DNA from 3 places in the Bacillus sp. DU-106 genome. Region 3 is predicted to be linked to each of the others. Evidence: riboswitches for the same ligand, from Rfam matches in the RefSeq annotation. Region 3 holds a riboswitch; each other region holds the start of a gene.

Region 1 (6,880 bases), 290 kb from region 3:
TTACAAGTCCTTTAATGAAAGAGCGTTGTAAGTAAGAACGGCCTTGTTGGTATAAAGGAGCGACAGCGCCGTCTTGTAATAGAATTTTTTCAGCTTGCTTCATTGCTTCAAAGCGTGCTTTTTCATCGCCAGCTAAATCTGTTTTCACTTTATGAATTAGCTCATCGTACTCTTTGTTAGAGTATTTATCGAAGTTATAAGCACTATCTGTTGTAAATAAATCTAAGAATGTAATTGGATCAGCGAAGTCAGGGCCCCAGCCGTCAATACCAATTTCATAGTCACCACTTAATAGTAGTTTTAGCTGTTGTTTACGTGGTTGTGGTTTTAAATTCACTGTTAATCCATCTAGGTTCTTTTCTAATTCACCTTTTAAATATTCACCAGTCTTTTTAGCTAAAGCATTGTCACTTGTTAATAGTTCGATTGTTACTTTGTCAGTACCAAGTTCTTGTTTTGCTTTTTTCCAGTTTTCTTTAGCTGTTTTCACATCATCCTTGACTAGATTTCCATTTTCTTTACGGAAGTCATTGCCTTCTGGGCTCTTTGCAAATTTCGCAGGAACCATTCCTTCAGCTGGAACAGCGCCGTTATTTAAGATTGTTTCTACGTAAGCTTTTTTATTCATTGCGCCGTTAATAGCAAGGCGTGCATGTTGATTTTTTAATGTTTCATTTTTCTGATTTAATCGTAAGAATTGAATACCGACTTCAGCGCGTTCTTTGAAGTTTGGATCGCTCTTATATTTATCAACAAACTCTGCAGTTAAAGCAACACGATCAATTTGTCCTGAATCATATAAGTTCACTTCTGTAGACTTATCTTTAACGACATTGAAGTTAATTTCTTCTAATTTTACAGTTTTAGCATCCCAATAGTTAGGATTTTTCTTCAATTGGAAGCTTTGTTCATGTTTCCAGTTATCTAATGTGAAAGCACCGTTATAAATTAAATGATTTGTTTCTAAACCATATTTATCGCCTTGAGACTTTAAGTACTCTTCATTAATTGGTAAGAATGTTGAGAATGTAGTTAAGCTTAAGAAGTAGGGAACAGGACGGTCTAGTTGTACTTCTAACGTTTTATCATCAACAGCTTTGACCCCTAGTTGATCAATTGGCAATTGTTTTTGGTTTATTTGTTTCGCATTCTTTATATCGAAGAATAAGAATGCGTATTCAGCTGCTGTATCAGGATTTACGGCACGTTGCCAAGCGAAGGCAAAGTCCTTTGCTGTAACAGGAGTACCGTTTGACCATTTTGAATCACGGAGATGGAATGTATATTTTGTTTTATCGGGACTAATGTCAACCGACTCAGCGACACCAGGAACCGGTTTATTATCTTCTCCCATTGCATATAGCCCTTCAAAAACATTACGCATTACGTTCATGGATTCCCCATCCGTTGCTTTTGCAACATCCATTGTTGGAATTTCTGAAGCGAATGATAAGTTAATTGCCTGTTTATCAGGTGCTTTATCGTTTGCTTTCGCTCCGCTTGCATTATCTTTATTTCCCCCGCAAGCAGTTAGTAATAGACTTGCCCCTAAAACAGATGCAACAACAGGTACAACTTTTTTCTTCATTGTTCGTTCCTCCCTAAATGTGTTGTTCGTAACGTCATAATGTCCGTGTCTTGAAGTAGCTATAGAAGGAGATAAAACCTATTATAAATATTTGTTTATAGGTAATCAGGTGTTCTATATGTATATACATGTCGAACTATAATCTATCGTTATATGTTTCAACGTAGTAGACATTATATTTTGATGGTGAAATATTTTGTTTCTTTGATTATTTAGAATATTAACACTGAAAAGAACTATATGTCAATAATAAAAATAGATTGTTAATTTCTCAGAATAATATATTAAAAAAGCAGATTCTCATGTGTGAGAGAACCTATTTTTAATATATTTTGCTAAAAAAACAATTGGTGTGGGCTAATAATAAGTGGGGATGAAGAAACCCCCACTTATTAAAGTTTCACTTTATTTTTCAATTTTTGCCCACTTGAAGTTTAATTGACCTGCAAAGTCTACTTGCACAATTCCTTTCACATAAGAACGTTCTAAATAAGATTCGCCTTTTTGGTAAAGAGGAGCGATAACAGAGTCTTTAAATAATATTTTCTCGGATGCTAGTAATGCTTCCCAGCGAGCTTTTTCATCACCAGCTAAAGTTGTTTTCACTTTTGCTATTGTTTCATCGAATTCCTTATTAGAGTAATGATCTAAGTTATAAGGGTTATTCGTTGTAAATAGCTCAAGGAATGTAATTGGATCCGCAAAGTCAGGGCTCCAGCCATCAATTCCGATTTCGTAGTCACCTTTTAATAAAAGCGAAACTTGTTGCTTACGCGGCTGAGGTTTTATATTTACTGTTAATCCATCTAGATTCTTTTCTAGTTGTCCTTTTAAGAATTCACCAGTTTTCTTATCAAGGTCAGCATCACTCGTTAATAATTCTAATGTTATCTTTTCAGAACCAAGCTCTTGTTTAGCTTTTTTCCATAACTCTTGTGCAGATTTTGTATCAACTTTTGTTAAATCGCCGTTTGCAGTACGGAAGTCTTTTCCTTCAGGTCCTTTTGCAAAGTTTTTTGGAACGAGACCAAATGTTGGTGTAGAGCCATCATTTAATAACGTATTTACAAAGGATTTTCTATCAATTGTTTGATCAATTGCTTGGCGTGCAGAAACGTTTTGAAGTATTTTGTTTTGTTGATTCATACGTAAAAATTGTACGCCTACGTTTGGACGTTCTTTAAAGTTAGCATCCTTTTTATATTTATCGACGAAGTCAGATGTTAGTTTTATACGATCTAATTGTTTTGACTCGAATAAATTTACTTCTGTTGATTTTTCTTTTACGACATTAAAATTGATTTCTTCTAGTTTGACAGTATCTTTATCCCAATAGGTAGGGTTCTTCTTAAATTTAAAGCTTTGTTCGTGCTTCCAATCGCTTAGTGTAAAAGCTCCATTGTACAAAATTGTATTATCTTCTAAAGCGTACTTATCACCTTGTACTTTAAAGAATTCCTCATTAATTGGTAGAAATGTTGGGAACGCTGTTAAGCTAATAAAATAAGGAACAGGACGCTCTAATTCTACCTCAAACGTATGGTCATCAACTGCTTTTACACCAAGTTGGTCGGCTGGAAGTTCTTTGTTGTTAATTTTTGTTGCGTTTTTAATATCAAAGAATAAAAATGCATATTCAGAGGCTGTTGCTGGATCTACGGCACGTTGCCAAGCGAACACAAAATCTTTAGCTGTAACAGGAGTGCCATTTGACCATTTTGAATCTCGCAAATGGAATGTGTATTTCGTTTTATCGCCACTTACTTCATGAGATTTTGCAACACCAGGAACAGGTTTGTTACCTTCACCAAGATTATACAAACCTTCAAATACGTTTCTCATTACTTGACCAGAATCAGTATCTGTAGCACGAGCCGTATCCATTGTTCGTATTTCAGTAGGTGAAGATAAGTTTAAAACCTGTTTACTAGGTGCCTCGTCTTTTGCATTTGCTCCGCTTGCTTCGTTTTTATAACTACCGCAACCAGTTAATAAAATACTTACTCCTACAACTGATGCAATACCGGGTACAAACTTCTTTTTCATTTGATTTTCCTCCTAAATAATTAAGTTTGGATGATGATGAGGGAAATGAAAAATAAAAAATCCCTCTTTTCATATTGAGAAAGAGGGATTTTTACGTACAAGTTATGCACCCGTATATAAACGAAGTCCCTCATTCTATCTTTCAAGCATAAAGCTTGCAGGAAGTGGCACAGTATTCAAAATGAACCTGTTGCCGAGGTTTCAAAGGGCCAGTCCCTCCACCTCTCTTGATACAATGAGTAAACGAATAAATTTTATTAATTTTTTTGTTTCTTTGATAATTCAAAATCTTACACCTTGAATAATGAAGTGTCAACTAAATGAAATATAGTTTAAATTTTCAGTTTTCTTAAATGAAAAAACCACTGCATATGGCAGTGGTTTTTCTACTAGAAGTTAAAGTTATCTGGATCTGGACCAACGCGACGATCTTCATTTAAAGCTTGAATTGCTTTCATATCATCAGCACTTAATTCAAAGTCGAAGATGTTTGCATTTTCAATAATGCGATGTTCTTTAATTGATTTAGGAATTGTTACAACTTCGTTTTGTAAATCCCAACGTAAAATAATTTGCGCAGTTGATTTATTATATTTTGTCGCAATTTCTTGTAACGTTGGATTATCTAGTAGTTGTCCTTGCATTAATGGTGACCAAGCTTCAAGCTGGATATTATGTTCTTTACAGAATGCATGTAACTCTTCTTGTGCTAAACGTGGGTGGTATTCCACTTGGTTGACCATTGGCTTAATTTCAGCAATTTCAAATACGTCTTGTAAGTGGTGAATGTGGAAATTACTCACACCGATAGCGCGAACACGGCCATCTTTATAAAGTGTTTCTAATGCTTTCCATGATTCAGTATATTTCCCTTTTACAGGCCAATGTACTAAATATAAATCTAAATATTCTAGACCTAATTTCTCTAATGTAGTTTCAAATGCTTGAAGCGTTGTTTCATATCCTTGATCGCTATTCCATACTTTTGAGGTAATAAATAATTCTTCACGTGAAACACCGGATTCACGAATCGCTTGCCCAACGCCTTCTTCATTTTGATAGATTGCTGCAGTATCGATGCTGCGGTAGCCATTTTTAATTGCTGCTTTTACAGAATCAATTACTTCTGAACCATCTTCTACTTTAAAAACACCTAAACCAAACCAAGGCATTTTTACACCGTTATGTAATGTTGTATAGTCTTTTAAACTTGTTAAAATCATATTATTTCCCCCTAGCTTTTTTGTTTGTTGCTTCTACTGCTTTTTGAATTGCCTCTGAAAAATTATATTCGTATAAAGTTTTGAGACCCTCAGCTGTGGAACCACCTGGCGTTGTTACTTGTTCGCGAAGGTTAGCTGGATTTTGCGTTTGTTCAAGCATAGAAGCAGAGCCAGAAATCATTTGAATGACAAGATGTTTTGCGGTTTCTTCATCAACTCCATAACTTTTTGTTGCTTCAATTAAGCTTTCAGCAAAGTAATAAAGGAAGGCTGGTGCACTTCCAGTAACTGCAGTAAGCTGATGAACTTCTTCCTCAGTACAAAGTTGCGAAGTACCAATACCTTTTAAAAGTAGTTGCAGGGTTTCTTGATGTATCTCGTTTACTGATTGTCCCATTGTATATAAGGAGATAGACTTTCCAATTTCAGCAGCTGTATTAGGCATAATCCAAGCAACAGGCGTGCCTTTTGGGAGTCTAGCTTCTAAATAAGATGGTCCAATGCCAGCTGCTACTGTTACGACTAGTTGATTTGATATTAACGGAGATAGCTCAGCTAATAACTCTTCATGAGCCGAAGGTGGCATTGCTAAAACAACCGTATCAACAGATGTAACATGCTGTTTCCAATCTGTTGTAGTAGACACATTATATCGATGTTGTAACTGTTTTAGCTTTTCTATGTTGCTTCGGTTAGAGACGATAATTTCTTCGATGTACTCTTTGCTTGTTTTAAGTAATCCGGAAAATATAGCTTCTGCCATACGACCGGCACCAATAAATAAAATTCGATGTTTAGTTAGCATATCCTTTATTCCTTTCTAGTAGAGATATGTTATAAAAACGATATCATCTTTAAGAGAATTTTGTAAAAAGAAAAGACTTACCGTAGATGGAATGGATAATGAGAAGGAGGAAATTCATGCTAATATTAGCTATTATTAATCTCTTTATATGTGTAGCTGGTTTGCTAGAGTGGAAGAGCAATTATAAGGGGCAAGAACATACAAATAATTATATCTAGAAAATAATTAGAATTAAAAAACCCCTGAAGTACATATGCTTCAGGGGTTTACTAATAGAATATAAGATTATGCTTTTGTCATACCAAGTAATACAGCGCCGCCGATAATTAAAACACTACCTAGTGCAATAAAGATCAATTGACGTTTTGTTTTCTTTTCACCTAAGAATACAATCGCACCGAATGTTGAGATAACGATTCCAGTTTGAGATAATGGGAAGCTTGTTGCTACTCCAACACGTGGTAATGAAAGAAGTAAGAATAAGTTTCCAGTTCCCCATAGTAAACCAGACAAAGCATTACGGATTGCATATTTGTTAAATGGTTTATGTTTAGACGTCAGTACAACCGCACCAACAAACATACCAACTGCTTGTGGTAAAATAGCAGACCAACCATCGATATTATACCAACGAATAATAATTACATATACAAGATAGCCGAAAGTAGAAACAATTAAAGTAAGAAGTCCTTTTTTCAATTGTCCAGGTGGCTGAGCATTTTCTTTATCATCTAATGATGTGAATACAACACCAACTACGATTAATAGGATTGCAATCGTTCCCAGAATGATCGTTGTAGTAGTAGTCCACTCACGGAAAGCGATAACCCCAAAGATAGAAGTTGCAACAAGTTGCATACCAGTAGAAATCGTTACAGTAGTTGAAACACCTAGTTTTTCAACTGTTTTTAATTGGTTTACTTGTCCTAAAGCCCAGAATAAACCTGAAATAAAACCAACAATTAAGATTGTCATTGTTAAAGCTGGTTGAGTAAATACATACATAATTGTTGCGAAGAATAGAGCACCGATTGTCATACCTACCGTTTGGCTATATGCACCACCGCCCATTTTTACGCTTACTAATAAGATGTTTCCCCATGCAATTGCAGGAAGAAGCGCTAATAAAATGTCCATTACAAGACTCCCTTCGGTTTGCTATACCAATATAGTTACATATCGTTCTAACGATCGGTAATGCCCCACTAATAGAGTAGA
Region 2 (6,880 bases), 860 kb from region 3:
TAACTAATAGTTCTTGTCGATATAAAACGAGACAAGAAGCAGCTGCAATTGTTGCTAAACTAGCGGTAGAGCCGACTGATAAATCAAACCCATCTACAATCAATGTAAAGGTAACGCCGATTGCAAGTAACGTTACGATGGAGATAGAACGTAAAATATCACTAATATTGTTATATGTTAAAAAAGAGTCATTGACGATAGAGAAAAAAATTGTAACACCTATAATAATAGCAATTGTACTAAATTGATAAAAAAGATGAGTAGGTAAATATAGTTTCTTAGTTTTCGTTTTATGAACGAGATTCAATGGAATAGCTCCCTTCAGATAAATGTAAAAGCTGTTCAGGAGATAGTTCGCTTGGTAAGTATTCACCTACAAATTCTCCGTTTGCCAGTATAAGAATGCGATCAGCGATATGCAACGCTTCATCTTGTTCTCCTGTGAAATAAATTACGGAACTTCCGTTTTCTGTAATGTTGCGAATGAATTGAAAAATGTCTTGTTTCGCAGCGATGTCTACACCTTTAGTTGGCTCGTCTAAAAGAAATAGATTAGGTTTGAATCCACTCCACTTTGCAATTGAGACTTTTTGTTGGTTTCCACCGCTAAGTGAATGAATAAGTGCCTTTGGGTCATTTGGTGAAATACCGAAAGAAGAAATTGCTGTAGTAGCATCATTTAATTCGGTTTGTTTTCGTTTCCAACCTGATTGATGTAAATTTGTGTGACTTATAATATCTTCCGAAAGAAATACGCCTTGTTTTCTTCTTTCTTCTGGTACAAGTGCGATTTTCGCTTTAATCGCATCTCGTGGTGTTTTAATCGTTAGTTTTTGACCGGCTATTTCTGCGTGATAAGTATGAAGAGCACCAAATAACGTTTCAGCAAGTGTTGTTTTTCCACTTCCAATTAATCCGTATATCACAACAGTTTCTCCTTTTCGTATTGTAAGAGAAAGGGGAGAATGACCTTCGTGTAATAGAAGCTCTTGTACTTTAAATAGTTCCTCGCTCCCGGTTTTTGGTGCTGTATTAATAGGAAGTGTAAGTTGTTTTCCAGTCATCGCTTCCACAATTTGTTGATCTGTAATCGTTGTAATGGTTTCAGAAAGGGCAACTTGACCGTTATGTAATACAGTTACATCATCCGCGAAATTTCGAATCTCTGATAAACGATGAGAAACTAAAAGGATGCCAATTCCTTTTGATGTTAAATCTTTTAATAGTTTCCCAAAGGTTTCAACTTCTTTTGGTCCAAGAGAAGAAGTAGGTTCATCTAATAAAAGGTAATTTGTATTGTTAGATAAAGCTCTTGCGATAAGAAGTAATTGTTTTTCATGTAATGAACAGTTTGAAACATCTTCCGAAACATTTAAATTTACCTGTACAGTTTGCAAATGTTGTTTAGCAAGTGCGACTAATTTGGACTTTGAAAATAGTACTTTATTTTGCATTGCTAAATGATCGATTAGTACATTTTCTAATACAGATAATCCGGGAATAAGTCCGTGATCTACTTCTTGTGTTACGAAAGAAATGCCATGCTTTTTTGCATCGCGCGGTGAAGTAAAGGAAACAGACTGAGTATCAATTTTTATATCGCCAACAACTGGTTGAATTTCACCAGTTGCTATTTTTAGTAAAGTACTTTTTCCTGCACCGTTCATGCCTAGTAAAGCGTGTACTTTTCCTTTTTGAATATGAATAGAAACATCTTCTAGAACAGGTGTAGCGACATGATAAGAATGTGTAATGTTTTGAAGAGAGAACGTCATCATTTTTTCTCCTTCTCTAATTTTTTCATCCAAGGGGAATATGCATCTTTTGAGTCTCCCCAACCGTTTATATATTTTGATAACTGATCCATTGTTATATTTTCTTTTGGTAAACTATTTTTCTTTACTAAATAAGGTTCTAGTGAATAAATATCTGGCGTTTGTTCACCAGCAATTTTTTTGTATAAAAATCGTACTTGAACCTTACCTACTTCAGCTGGATCAGTTGCAGCTGTAGCAGTCCAAGGTGAGTTTTCTTTTTGCATGAGTTGTAAATCCTCATTACTTAAGTCAATGCCATATACTTTTATATCTGTACGACCAGCTTGTTCAAGTGCTTTAACAGTCCCTTTAGCAAACTCATCCCACGAAGCGAAAATAGCTTGTAAATCGCCTTTTTTCGGATATTTCTTTAGTAAAGCTTCTACTTGTGTTTGTGTATCGAGTGGCGTGTTATTACTAGCAGTACCGAATCTTGCGATTTCTTTTATATTTGGATACCGTTTATAAAAAGCATCAATGATAACATTGCGACGTTCCATTGGAGCAAATCCGCCGACCCATACAACTGCGATATTTCCTTGTCCATTCAAATCTTCCGCTAATGTTTTTAATGATTTCCATGCAAGACTATAGTCATCTTGATCAATAATTGTCACACCTGGCAAGCGTAGATCGTTATCGAACGCAACTACGGGAATGTTCGCTTGTAACGCTTTTTCTACTCCAGGTTTTAGTGCTTCAGAACGGCCATGATCAATTAAAATACCATCCACTTTTGAATTAATAGCAGTATCTAAATTTGCAGCCATTTTTGCTAAATCGTTATCAGAATTGTAGACTTGTACACTGCCGCCAAATAGCTCAACTTGTTTTTTGACACCCTCAATATATTGAGAGGAAAAAGTTCCGATGGACATTTGCATAATTAATGCGATTTTTAATGGCTTCTTCATTTGGCTTGGAATTTCTGTTTGTAATTGATTTTCTACCGTTGTAGTCGCCTTTCTCACAGTTTGTTGCTTTTGTGAAGAGATAGTATCTTGTTCATTTGTACAAGCTGCTAATGTAAATAAGAGAAAAATAAGTACGATGGAACATAATTTTTTCATAAAAAAATCCCTCCTAAACTAAAAAGAGAGAGGAGGGAGTGAAAATAAAAAACGCCTTTTCATATAGAAAAGACGCCTTATCATATTACTCTTATCTTTCAACACAATGTGTTGTAAGAATTAGCACCGTGCCCATAAATGGGTCGGTTGCCGGGCTTCGTAGGGCTCATCCCTCCACCTGCTCTTGATAAGACATCCGATATTTAACTATTTTGAATTATTCCACAAACGAATGGTATTGTCAAACAGTATTTATAAAAAAATCCCTCAGGAAGAGGGATTTTAATGTGGTAAGAATATCAATTGATAAGCAAACAAAATTCCAAATACATATACAAGTGGGTGAACAGCACGGAATTTACCTTTTGCCACTTTCATAAGTGGGTATGAAATAAATCCAAGTGCGATACCTGTTGCGATACTTGATGTAAGTGGCATGCTTAAGATTACTAAGAATGCTGGGAATGCTTCATCAAATGCGTCCCAATCGATGTGGCGAACTGAACCCATCATAAGACTACCAACGATAATTAATGAGGGTGCAGTAATAGCTGATACACCAGAAACAGCACTTACTAATGGGCCGAAGAATGCTGCTAGTGCGAATAGAACCGCTACTGTAACAGTTGTTAAACCAGTACGACCACCAGCTGCAACACCAGCAGATGATTCAATGTAAGCTGTTGATGGTGTCGTTCCGAACATAGAACCAATAGTTGCTGAGAATGAGTCAGATAGAAGAGCTCGTCCTGCTTTTGGAAGCTTTCCGTCTTTCATAAATCCACCTTGTTGTGCAACGCCAAGTAATGTACCTGTTGTATCGAATAGTGTAACAAGGAAGAATGAGAATACAACGCCGTATAATCCGTAGTTAATTACGTCAGATACAGCAGTAATTGGATTTGAAACGATAATTCCTTCTGGTAAACCAGGCATTGATGTAACACCGTTTGAGAATGATAATTGTCCCGTGAAGAAAGCGATAATACCAGTTAATAGCATCCCGATAAATAGTGCGCCATTTACATTTAAAGACATAAGGACAATTGTAATTCCAAGTCCAGCTAATGCTAGTAGTACTGGAGCAGAGTGAAGATCACCAAGTCCAACTAAGTTTGCATCATTTTTTGTAACGATACCTGTTAAACGTAAACCGATAAAGGCGATAAATAGCCCGATACCAGCAGTAATTGCATGTTTTAAGTTTTCAGGAATTGCTTCCATTAATTTTGTACGGAAAGATGTAAATGATAGCAAAATTAAAATCATACCTGCTACGAATACAGCAGAGAATGCAATTGCGAAAGTCATGCCTTCATGCGCTTTTACAACAGAGTAAGAGAAGTAAGCATTTAATCCCATACCTGGCGCGATTGCGATTGGTAAGTTTGTAAAGATTGCCATAAATAATGTTCCGACAACAGCAGCGATAATTGTTGCTGTAAATGCTTGTTCAAATGGAACACCTGCATCTCCAAGGATAACAGGGTTTACGACAATGATATATGCCATTGTTAAGAAGGTAATAATACCTGCCATAATTTCAGTTTTAATAGAAGTTTTATGTTTTGAAAGGTTAAACATATAAACATCCTTTCTGTTTACGAATAATTTTCACAACAGTTATATATAATATTCGTTTTTTATCTATTTTGCAATAGTTTTGCATAAAAAGTTTATAACAATTCATATTTTGTGTCTTAAATTCGAATATTAATCGTAAAACGATGTGTGAATTTCAGCTTTTTATTGTGCACATGCTAAGGAAAAGGAGTTGAAAGCAGCTATGCCACAGCAAAAAAACTTTATAACAATGCCTACGCAACATCAAAATAAGCAGCCAGGTATTGAATCATTAATGAGCCCCCTTCCGCAGTTTGAAGATGCAAACTATAAAGGAAGTGAAAAGTTAAAAGGGAAGAATGTGTTAATTACGGGAGGAGATAGCGGAATTGGACGAGCAGTTTCCATCGCTTTTGCAAAAGAGGGAGCAAATGTTGCGATTGCTTATTTAGATGAGGAAGAAGATGCAAATGAGACGAAACAACGTGTTGAAAAAGAAGGTGTAAAGTGTGTATTGTTGCTGGGGGATTTGAGTAATGAACAGCATTGTAAAGATATTGTGGAAGAAACCGCCCGGCAGTTAGGTAGTTTAAATATTTTAGTGAATAACGTTGCACAGCAATATCCGCAGCAAGGGCTAGAGTATATTACAGCAGAACAGCTAGAAAAAACATTTCGTATTAATATTTTTTCTTATTTTCACGTTACGAAAGCAGCCCTTTCTCATTTGAAGAAAGGGGATGTCATTATAAATACGGCATCTATCGTTGCATATGAAGGAAATGAAACGTTAATTGATTATTCCGCAACGAAAGGAGCAATCGTAGCTTTTACAAGATCACTTTCTCAATCGTTAGTGCAAAAAGGGATTCGGGTAAATGGTGTTGCACCAGGCCCGATTTGGACACCGCTTATTCCATCGAGCTTTGATGAGAAGAAAGTCTCTCAGTTTGGGAGCAATGTCCCGATGCAACGGCCTGGTCAACCATATGAATTAGCGCCGGCATACGTATACTTGGCATCTGGTGATTCATCCTATGTTACTGGGCAAATGATACATGTAAATGGGGGCGTTATTGTAAATGGATAGTTTTCATTTATAAGAGCAAAGTAATGTTAATTCCACTTATTATAGGGAGCGCTAGGGGGGATATAGCTGAAAAAGTTATGTTTCATCATACTATTATTTTTCATCCTACCGGTTAGTGCTTTTGCTAATACAGATCATTTAATATTAGTAAATCTTACGACGAACCAGTTGTCTTTTTTTGAAAATGGAAATTACACAAAAACATTTCCAGTAACGACTGGAAGAGATCGTACACCTACGCCTGAAGGTAATTTTTGTATTATAACTAAATTTAAAAATAAAGAATACCATCGAAAAAAAATACCTGGGGGTGCACCGAATAACCCTCTTGGTACGAGGTGGCTTGGACTAGATAAGAATGAATATGCAATTCACGGGACGAACCGGGAATGGACGATTGGAAGTAGGGAATCAAATGGCTGTATTCGTATGCATGACAGGGATATACAATGGTTATATGACCGAGTACAATTACAAACAAAAGTAATCATTTCTCGTTTTCATACGAGCCCCGAATATGAAGCGAATAAACTTGGTTATCGCGTTGTGAGCTGGAATGGTCGAAAAATAGAAAAAGAACAAATTGGAGTACTTACGTTAGTAGACCGCGCGGATATATATTGGCAAGAACCAAATGGACAGTTAACGAAAGTGAAAACGGTATTGCCAAATGAAAGATATCCAGTGTACTCAAAACGAAAAGATGGAATATATTATATAGGAAACAATTCGTATATTATAGATGAAACAGGAGAGAAAGTTCGTTACGAGCAAATTCCTTCTTCGATTTTAAGTAATATATATAAACGGAAATACAATGTTCCGTAATGGCTACCGTATTATAGACGGTAGCTTATTTATACTTGGAGTTTAACTGCAACTATTGTATTTTGCTGAATATAATACAGTACAGATAGGGGGCGGTTATATTATGAAAAGTGAATTTGCGTTTAAAGTTTTCTTAGTAACGACCTGTTTATTTATCGTGTATTTATATGCGTTTCTCGTCTTTTCTTTTTATGTTCCATATGTTGATTTAATATTATTCTTCGGATTTATTTGGGCGTTTGTGAAAGCGAGGGAAGGAGAGAAGAGTATATATCGGCGCATTACCCTATGCGGGACGGCCGTTCTCGTTATTTTGTACTTTTTTATTATGCATGATTTTTGGAGAGGAATGTAAAAAAAGCATACGATTAATCGTATGCTTTTATATCTGTTAATGATGGAAGAGAGGCAATTGCACCGTAATTTGTACATGTGATAGCGCCTACTTTATTTGCAAAGGAGATAAATGCTGTTAAGTCTTTGAAATGATACGAAAGTGTATGTTCACTTTG
Region 3 (6,880 bases):
CAAGTTTACTCAGTAGTAAATAAACAGAAAAACCTGCGAAAGTAGTAGCTAAGTATACAATCGCTTTTTTTCCTTTAGAAAAAGCAGCAATTTCTTCCCCCTCATTTTCATTTGGTGCTAAATAACCGAATAATGGTGCGTTAAAAATGACACTTAAAGTAGCGCCAATTCCGATCTCGGTTAGCTCATTCATACCCTTTAAGGCAAATTTAAAGCGATCCCCTACCCATGTGCACAGTCCGCCTATAATTCCAACTAGTGCGGCTTCTGGACCAAGACTAGCACCGAAAATTAAAACAATAATCGCTGTTAAAGTAGCCCGATGGACAAAGCGATATTCGATTCGACCAGTTTTTTTATATTCAGCCATTACTTCAGGCATAAGGCGTGGGTATGTACCGAAATGTTTTTGTGATAGACCAACAAGGACCCCGCCAATTATTGTTACGCAAAGGGTGTAATAAGAGGGAAAAGAGAGAACTTCAGGCAAGTATCCCCAAATAAAGTGGATTCCAATATTTATTGTGACTAAAAATAACCAGACTGTAGCTCCTACTATAGATCCTAGAAGAATGCCATATAGAGCAAGTATGTAATGCATATCTTTTTTATTTGTCATGTTATACCTCCGTTATGTAAATCTTAGTAGGGAAAAAAGTGAAATATACTAGTGAAAAATGGATTGAATATATATAGTATCTTTTTGAGAAGATGGCCTATTCAACATATAGGCTAACTTTTGGGGAATTTGAATTTATAGGTTAAATTACTTATTTAATTTTATAGACTGATTTGAGGTTTTTAAAGGTCTTTTTTGAAATAGACTAGAATATATTTCTTTTGTTGCTTTATATGAAACTGTTAACATTTATTTTAGAACATTCAGAAAAACTGTTTGACATTAGGAAATTATTGCTATAAAATCAACGGTAATTGCATAGTCTTATCAAGAAAAGGTGGAGGGACAGGCCCGATGAAACCTTGGCAACAGCCGTATAACGGAATTGTGCCAAATCCTGCAGGTAGTAATCCTGAGAGATAAGAAAGAGCCTTTAGAGCGTGTTTTCAAACTGCTCCTTTCTTGTTTTCAGGAAAGGGGCAGTTTTTTATTTTGTATAAAAGAAAGGAGAATGAGAGATGGGAGAATCATGGGGAAAAGGAACAATTTGTGTGCAAGGTGGCTATACGCCAAAGAATGGTGAACCACGTGTTTTACCACTTTATCAAAGCACAACGTATAAATACGATACTTCGGATGATTTAGCAGCTCTATTTAACTTAGAGGCAGAAGGATATATTTATACACGTATTGGAAACCCTACTCTAGCAGCATTTGAGCAGAAATTATCAGATTTAGAAGGCGGTGTAGGAGCTGTTGCAACGGCTTCTGGGCAAGCAGCTATTATGCTCGCAGTTTTAAATATTTGTAGTAGTGGAGACCATTTACTTTGCTCTTCAACTGTTTACGGGGGAACGTTTAATTTATTTGGGGTGAGTTTACGTAAGCTTGGCATTGATGTTACGTTCTTTAATCCAAATTTAACGGCAGATGAAATTACGGCGCTTGCTAATGACAAGACGAAACTTATCTATGCAGAATCGTTAGGAAATCCAGCGATGAATGTTTTAAATTTTAAAGAATTTTCAGCTGCCGCTAAAGAATTAGAGGTACCTTTTATCGTTGATAATACATTAGCAACTCCTTATTTATGCCAGGCATTTGAACATGGGGCAAATATTATTGTTCATTCTACGACGAAGTATATCGATGGGCATGCGAGCTCCTTAGGCGGTATTGTAATTGACGGTGGAAACTTTGATTGGACAAATGGAAAGTATCCTGAGCTTGTTGAACCAGATCCAAGTTATCACGGTGTAAGTTACGTTCAAAACTTTGGTGCAGCAGCGTATATTGTGAAAGCACGTGTTCAGCTATTAAGAGATTATGGAAATTGTATGAGCCCATTCAATGCATATATTAGCAATATTGGCTTAGAGACTTTGCATTTACGAATGGAGCGTCATAGTGAAAATGCTCTGGCAGTTGCTAAGTGGCTTGCTAATCATGAACGTATTGAATGGGTGAATTATCCGGGGTTAGATAGTAATGAAAATTACTCGTTAGCACAACAGTACTTGAAAAAAGGTGCTAGTGGTGTTTTAACTTTCGGTATTAAAGGCGGATTAGAAGCAGCAAAAGAATTTATCGCAAATGTAAAACTAGCAACTCTTGTAACGCACGTAGCTGATGCACGAACTTGCGTTATACATCCTGCTAGTACGACGCATAGACAATTAAATGCTGAAGATCAGCGTTTAGCGGGTGTTACATCTGATTTAATTCGTTTATCGGTTGGTATAGAAGATGTTTCTGATATTATTGCAGATTTGGAAGCAGCTCTAGTTGGAGGCAAAACACATGCCGATCATAATTGATAAAGATTTACCGGCTCGCAAAGTGTTGCAAAAAGAAAATATTTTTGTAATGACGAAGGAGCGGGCAGAAACACAAGATATACGTGCTTTAAAAATTGCTATATTAAATTTAATGCCAACGAAACAAGATACAGAGGCGCAATTACTTCGCTTAATTGGAAACACGCCGTTACAATTAGATGTTCATTTGCTTCATATGGAATCACATCTATCGCGTAATGTAACGCAAGAACATTTAACAAGCTTTTATAAAACGTTTCGTGATATTGAAAATGAAAAGTTTGATGGGCTCATTATTACAGGAGCGCCAGTGGAGACCCTTGCTTTTGAAGAGGTAGATTATTGGGAAGAGCTTAAACATATTATGGAGTATTCAAAAACGAATGTAACATCTACGCTCCATATTTGCTGGGGGGCACAGGCTGGCTTGTACTATCATTATGGTGTTCCAAAGTATCCCCTTAAGGAAAAAGTGTTCGGTGTATTTGAACATGAAGTTTGCGAGCAACATGTGAAATTATTACAAGGATTTGATGAATTGTTTTTTGCTCCGCATTCTCGTCATACAGAAGTACGAGAGAATGATATTAGAGGAGTGAAAGAATTAACATTGTTAGCAAACTCTGAAGAAGCAGGTGTTCACCTTGTTATTGGGCCAGAAGGAAGGCAAGTGTTTGCCCTTGGACATAGCGAATATAGTTGTGAGACGTTAAAACAAGAATACGAACGAGATCGTGACAAGGGATTAAATATTGATGTGCCAAAAAACTATTTTAAACATAATAATCCAGATGAAAAGCCGCTTGTTAGGTGGAGAAGTCATGGTAATTTATTGTTTTCTAATTGGTTAAATTATTACGTGTATCAAGAAACCCCTTATATATTGTAAAGAAAGATTGTGTAACACGTGGCAACGTTTTCCTTGTAAAGATTAACCTTTATTTTTCCGAATGTTCAAAATACATTGTTTTTCAGATTTTTTACTCATATAATTTCATCTAAACACAATTTTTGAGGGGTGGACAGTACTATGAAAGAAATTCAAGTTGGGTTATTAGGTCTTGGGACAGTTGGCAGTGGTGTGGTTCGTATTATTACGGATCATCAAGAACGACTCATACACCAAGTAGGTTGTCCAGTGAAGGTAACGAAAGTATTAGTGCAAAACATTGAGAAAGAGAGAGAGGTAGAGGTACCTTCTACTCTATTAACACAAGATGCAAATGAAATTTTAGATAATCCAAATATTGATGTTGTTATTGAAGTGATGGGTGGCATTGATGATGCAAAATCATATATTTTACAAGCTTTAAAAAGCGGAAAGCATGTTGTAACTGCAAATAAAGACTTAATGGCATTACATGGAGCTGAATTATTAGCGACAGCAAAAGATAATAAGGCTGATTTATTCTATGAGGCGAGTGTGGCAGGGGGAATTCCAATTTTACGCAGTATCGTAGAAGGACTTTCTTCAGATCTTATTACGAAAGTAATGGGAATTGTAAATGGAACAACAAATTTTATTTTGACGAAAATGTCAGACGAAGGGAGAGCATATAACGACGTGTTAAAAGAAGCCCAACAACTTGGATTTGCAGAAGCAGATCCAACATCAGATGTAGAAGGTTTAGATGCAGCAAGAAAAATGACGATTTTAGCTACCCTCGGTTTCTCTACAAATGTAGAGCTTGGAGATGTGAAAGTAAAAGGTATTACCTCTATTACAGAGGAAGATATTGAATACAGTAAGAGCTTAGGTTATACAATTAAATTAATCGGTCTTGCAAAACGAGATGGTGAAAAATTGGAGGTTACAGTTGAACCAACTTTACTTCCAAATACACATCCTCTTGCAGCAGTACAAAATGAATATAACGCTGTGTATGTGTACGGTGAAGCAGTTGGGGAAACGATGTTTTATGGACCAGGCGCAGGAAGTTTACCGACAGCTACAGCTGTTGTTTCGGATTTAGTTGCTGTAATGCAAAATATTAGATTAGGGGTAACAGGAAATAGTGCTGTAGTCCCACAATATCAAAAAGTATTAAAAGAGCCAGACGAAATTGTCGTGAAAAAGTTTTTAAGACTGCATGTAAAAGACGAAATTGGTGTATTTGCAAAAATTACTTCATTGTTCTCTGAGCGCGGAGTTAGCTTTGAGAAAATTATTCAAATGCCGCTTGAAGAGAAAGGAAAGGCTGAAATTGTAATTGTAACGCATCGTGCGTCTCTTGCTGATTATGATTATATTCTACATACGTTGCAAGGGTATGAAGAAATAGATTGTTTGAAAGCGAACTATCGAATTGAAGGGGATGCTAAGTAGTATCTCTTACCATAAAACAGAAAGAGCCTATTAAGCAGCTTGCTTAATAGGCTCTTTTCTATTTAAAATCTGCGTACCAACTTGAATAAATGCTTGGATAATCCAGCCTGTTGTAAAGGATAAGATGATTGTTCCAAAATAGATAGGTCCATCTAATAAAAAGCTTAACGTTAAAAATAAAAAGGCTAATGAAATCTCTGTTCTTCTAAACGTCCATTTTTTCTTCTCGGCAAACGTTAAAACGAAAGCTTCTTGAGGCGCTGCACAAAGGTTTGTAGAGACGTAAAGACCAATTCCAGCTCCAACGAATAGATTTCCGCAAATAAGTGTTATATATTTTGGAAGAGAGCGGATAGCGTCCATAATAGTTGTAATGGAACCAATCCAATCAACAAAAAGAGAAATAAGAACCATCGTTACAATTGTACCGATTGTAATTTGTTTTCTATTCCAAAAGAGTACGATAAGTGTAAAGGCAAAGTTAATCATGAAAATCCAAAAACCAATACTTATCCCAAAATTTTGATATAGTGCAATAAAGAAGGAATCATAAGGGCTAAGTCCAAAGGAAGTAATTGTCGTCATCATATTAATACCGATGGCAAGAATGAGTAAACCGCCAATGAAAAATATATATTCTAATTTGAATCGAAGCATAGTTGTATATCCTTTCTAAATGTATTTGCTAGGAAAGGATATATTGTGGAAAGCTTACCAGGTCAAGGAAGAATTTTTTTGAGAAGGGGAAAATGAGATGACAAATATAAGAAAGATTGCTGAACTTGCTGGAGTATCTGTTTCAACTGTTTCACGTGTACTAAATAATCATCCGTACGTAAATGAACAGAAACGAAAAGAAATTTTAGCGATTATAGAAGAATTAAATTACACGCAAAACGTGAATGCAATTCATTTAGTGAAAGGAAAAACGAATGTAATTGGCGTTTTATTGCCACACGTAAATGATCAATATTATAGCGCTATTATCGAGGGGATATCAAAAGAGACAGCAAAGAATAATTATAATATGATGCTTTGCCAGACGAATTATAGTGAAGAAAGAGAACTAGAAATTTTGAATATGTTAAAAATGAAAAAGCTTGATGGGGTTATTATTTGTTCTCGGACAAATAGTAAGGAGAAGCTTGAAGAATATACGAAATTCGGCCCGATTGTTATGTGTGAAGAAATAGATTCGAAGTATATTTCAAGTGTCCATATCGATTACTACAAAGTATTTTCACGTGGGATGAAAAGCTTAATAGATGCCGGTCATACACGTATTGGATATTGTATTGGAAGAAGTAATAGCGTTAATAGCCAAAGACGAAAGAAGGCGTACGAAGATTCGCTTCAACAGAGTATCGTAACATCGTTAGAGACCTGGAAATTTGAGGGATGTTTTACAGTGGAAGATGGACGCAATGTAATTAGAGAATGGGCTCATATGTCAGTAAAACCGACGGCGTTCCTTGTATCTTGTAACCATATTGCAGCGGGGATGGTTACAGAAGCAAAAAAACAAGGAGTTCGTATTCCAGAGGATATTACGATTATCGGGTGTGATGATCAAGAGGTGGCAGATATATTGGGTATAACGACGATTTCGCATTCTAGTAAAAACGTTGGAGTGAAAGCGTTTGAATTATTATATGAAAAGATTAATGAAGAGAAATTAGATGTGAAGCATATAGAGTTATTACCAGAGTTAATAGATAGAGAAACGACATAATTGAGAAGGTGTGAAAATCGCTTTTCAAAATTTCGTTTGGTATAATTATGGACAATCTATGAGGGCTAAAAGGGGTTTTGATATGAGATCAAAAGTAGTAAAAGTAATTCTACTCATTACAATTGCATCTTTCTGTTTATTTGCATATGGCTTTGTTTCAGGTGTAAATGATGTATTAAATCCGAAAGCTTCAAATTTAATTAAAAAGACCGATGTAGTGGCAAAAGAGAAAAAGAAAACGGGAACGTTACAAATCGTTAGTTTAGGTGATTCATTAACGCGTGGCGTTGGTGATAAAGAAGGAATTGGCTATGTTGGGCGAATGAAAGAGGATTTACAAAAAGATTATAAGCAAAAAATTGCATTAACAAATTTAGCAGTTAGTG

Evidence for each region. A riboswitch is a leader RNA that binds a small molecule or an ion and turns the genes downstream of it on or off. The one in region 3 is predicted to bind S-adenosylmethionine.
Region 1: another riboswitch for S-adenosylmethionine. It lies ahead of C3Y97_RS01120 (peptide ABC transporter substrate-binding protein); the one in region 3 lies ahead of C3Y97_RS27240 (bifunctional O-acetylhomoserine aminocarboxypropyltransferase/cysteine synthase).
Region 2: another riboswitch for S-adenosylmethionine. It lies ahead of C3Y97_RS03990 (sugar ABC transporter substrate-binding protein); the one in region 3 lies ahead of C3Y97_RS27240 (bifunctional O-acetylhomoserine aminocarboxypropyltransferase/cysteine synthase).

The regions. Positions count from the first base shown of each region.
Region 1 is NZ_CP026607.1:190,580-197,459, forward strand. Features, by position in the region: gene C3Y97_RS01115 (peptide ABC transporter substrate-binding protein) at 1-1,588, opposite strand, end outside; gene C3Y97_RS01120 (peptide ABC transporter substrate-binding protein) at 1,994-3,634, opposite strand; SAM riboswitch class I at 3,767-3,871, opposite strand; gene C3Y97_RS01125 (aldo/keto reductase) at 4,024-4,857, opposite strand; gene proC (pyrroline-5-carboxylate reductase) at 4,859-5,662, opposite strand; gene C3Y97_RS01135 (GRP family sugar transporter) at 5,948-6,799, opposite strand.
Region 2 is NZ_CP026607.1:762,645-769,524, forward strand. Features, by position in the region: gene C3Y97_RS03980 (ABC transporter permease) at 1-307, opposite strand, end outside; gene C3Y97_RS03985 (sugar ABC transporter ATP-binding protein) at 291-1,778, opposite strand; gene C3Y97_RS03990 (sugar ABC transporter substrate-binding protein) at 1,775-2,887, opposite strand; SAM riboswitch class I at 2,976-3,081, opposite strand; gene C3Y97_RS03995 (NCS2 family permease) at 3,170-4,471, opposite strand; gene C3Y97_RS04000 (SDR family oxidoreductase) at 4,674-5,540, shown strand; gene C3Y97_RS04005 (L,D-transpeptidase) at 5,607-6,368, shown strand; gene C3Y97_RS04010 (hypothetical protein) at 6,472-6,723, shown strand; gene C3Y97_RS04015 (carbohydrate kinase family protein) at 6,737-6,880, opposite strand, start outside.
Region 3 is NZ_CP026607.1:5,318,621-5,325,500, reverse strand. Features, by position in the region: gene C3Y97_RS27245 (chloride channel protein) at 1-619, opposite strand, end outside; SAM riboswitch class I at 941-1,045, shown strand; gene C3Y97_RS27240 (bifunctional O-acetylhomoserine aminocarboxypropyltransferase/cysteine synthase) at 1,138-2,436, shown strand; gene metA (homoserine O-acetyltransferase MetA) at 2,420-3,325, shown strand; gene C3Y97_RS27230 (homoserine dehydrogenase) at 3,467-4,762, shown strand; gene C3Y97_RS27225 (YczE/YyaS/YitT family protein) at 4,793-5,419, opposite strand; gene C3Y97_RS27220 (LacI family DNA-binding transcriptional regulator) at 5,517-6,494, shown strand; gene C3Y97_RS27215 (SGNH/GDSL hydrolase family protein) at 6,505-6,880, shown strand, end outside.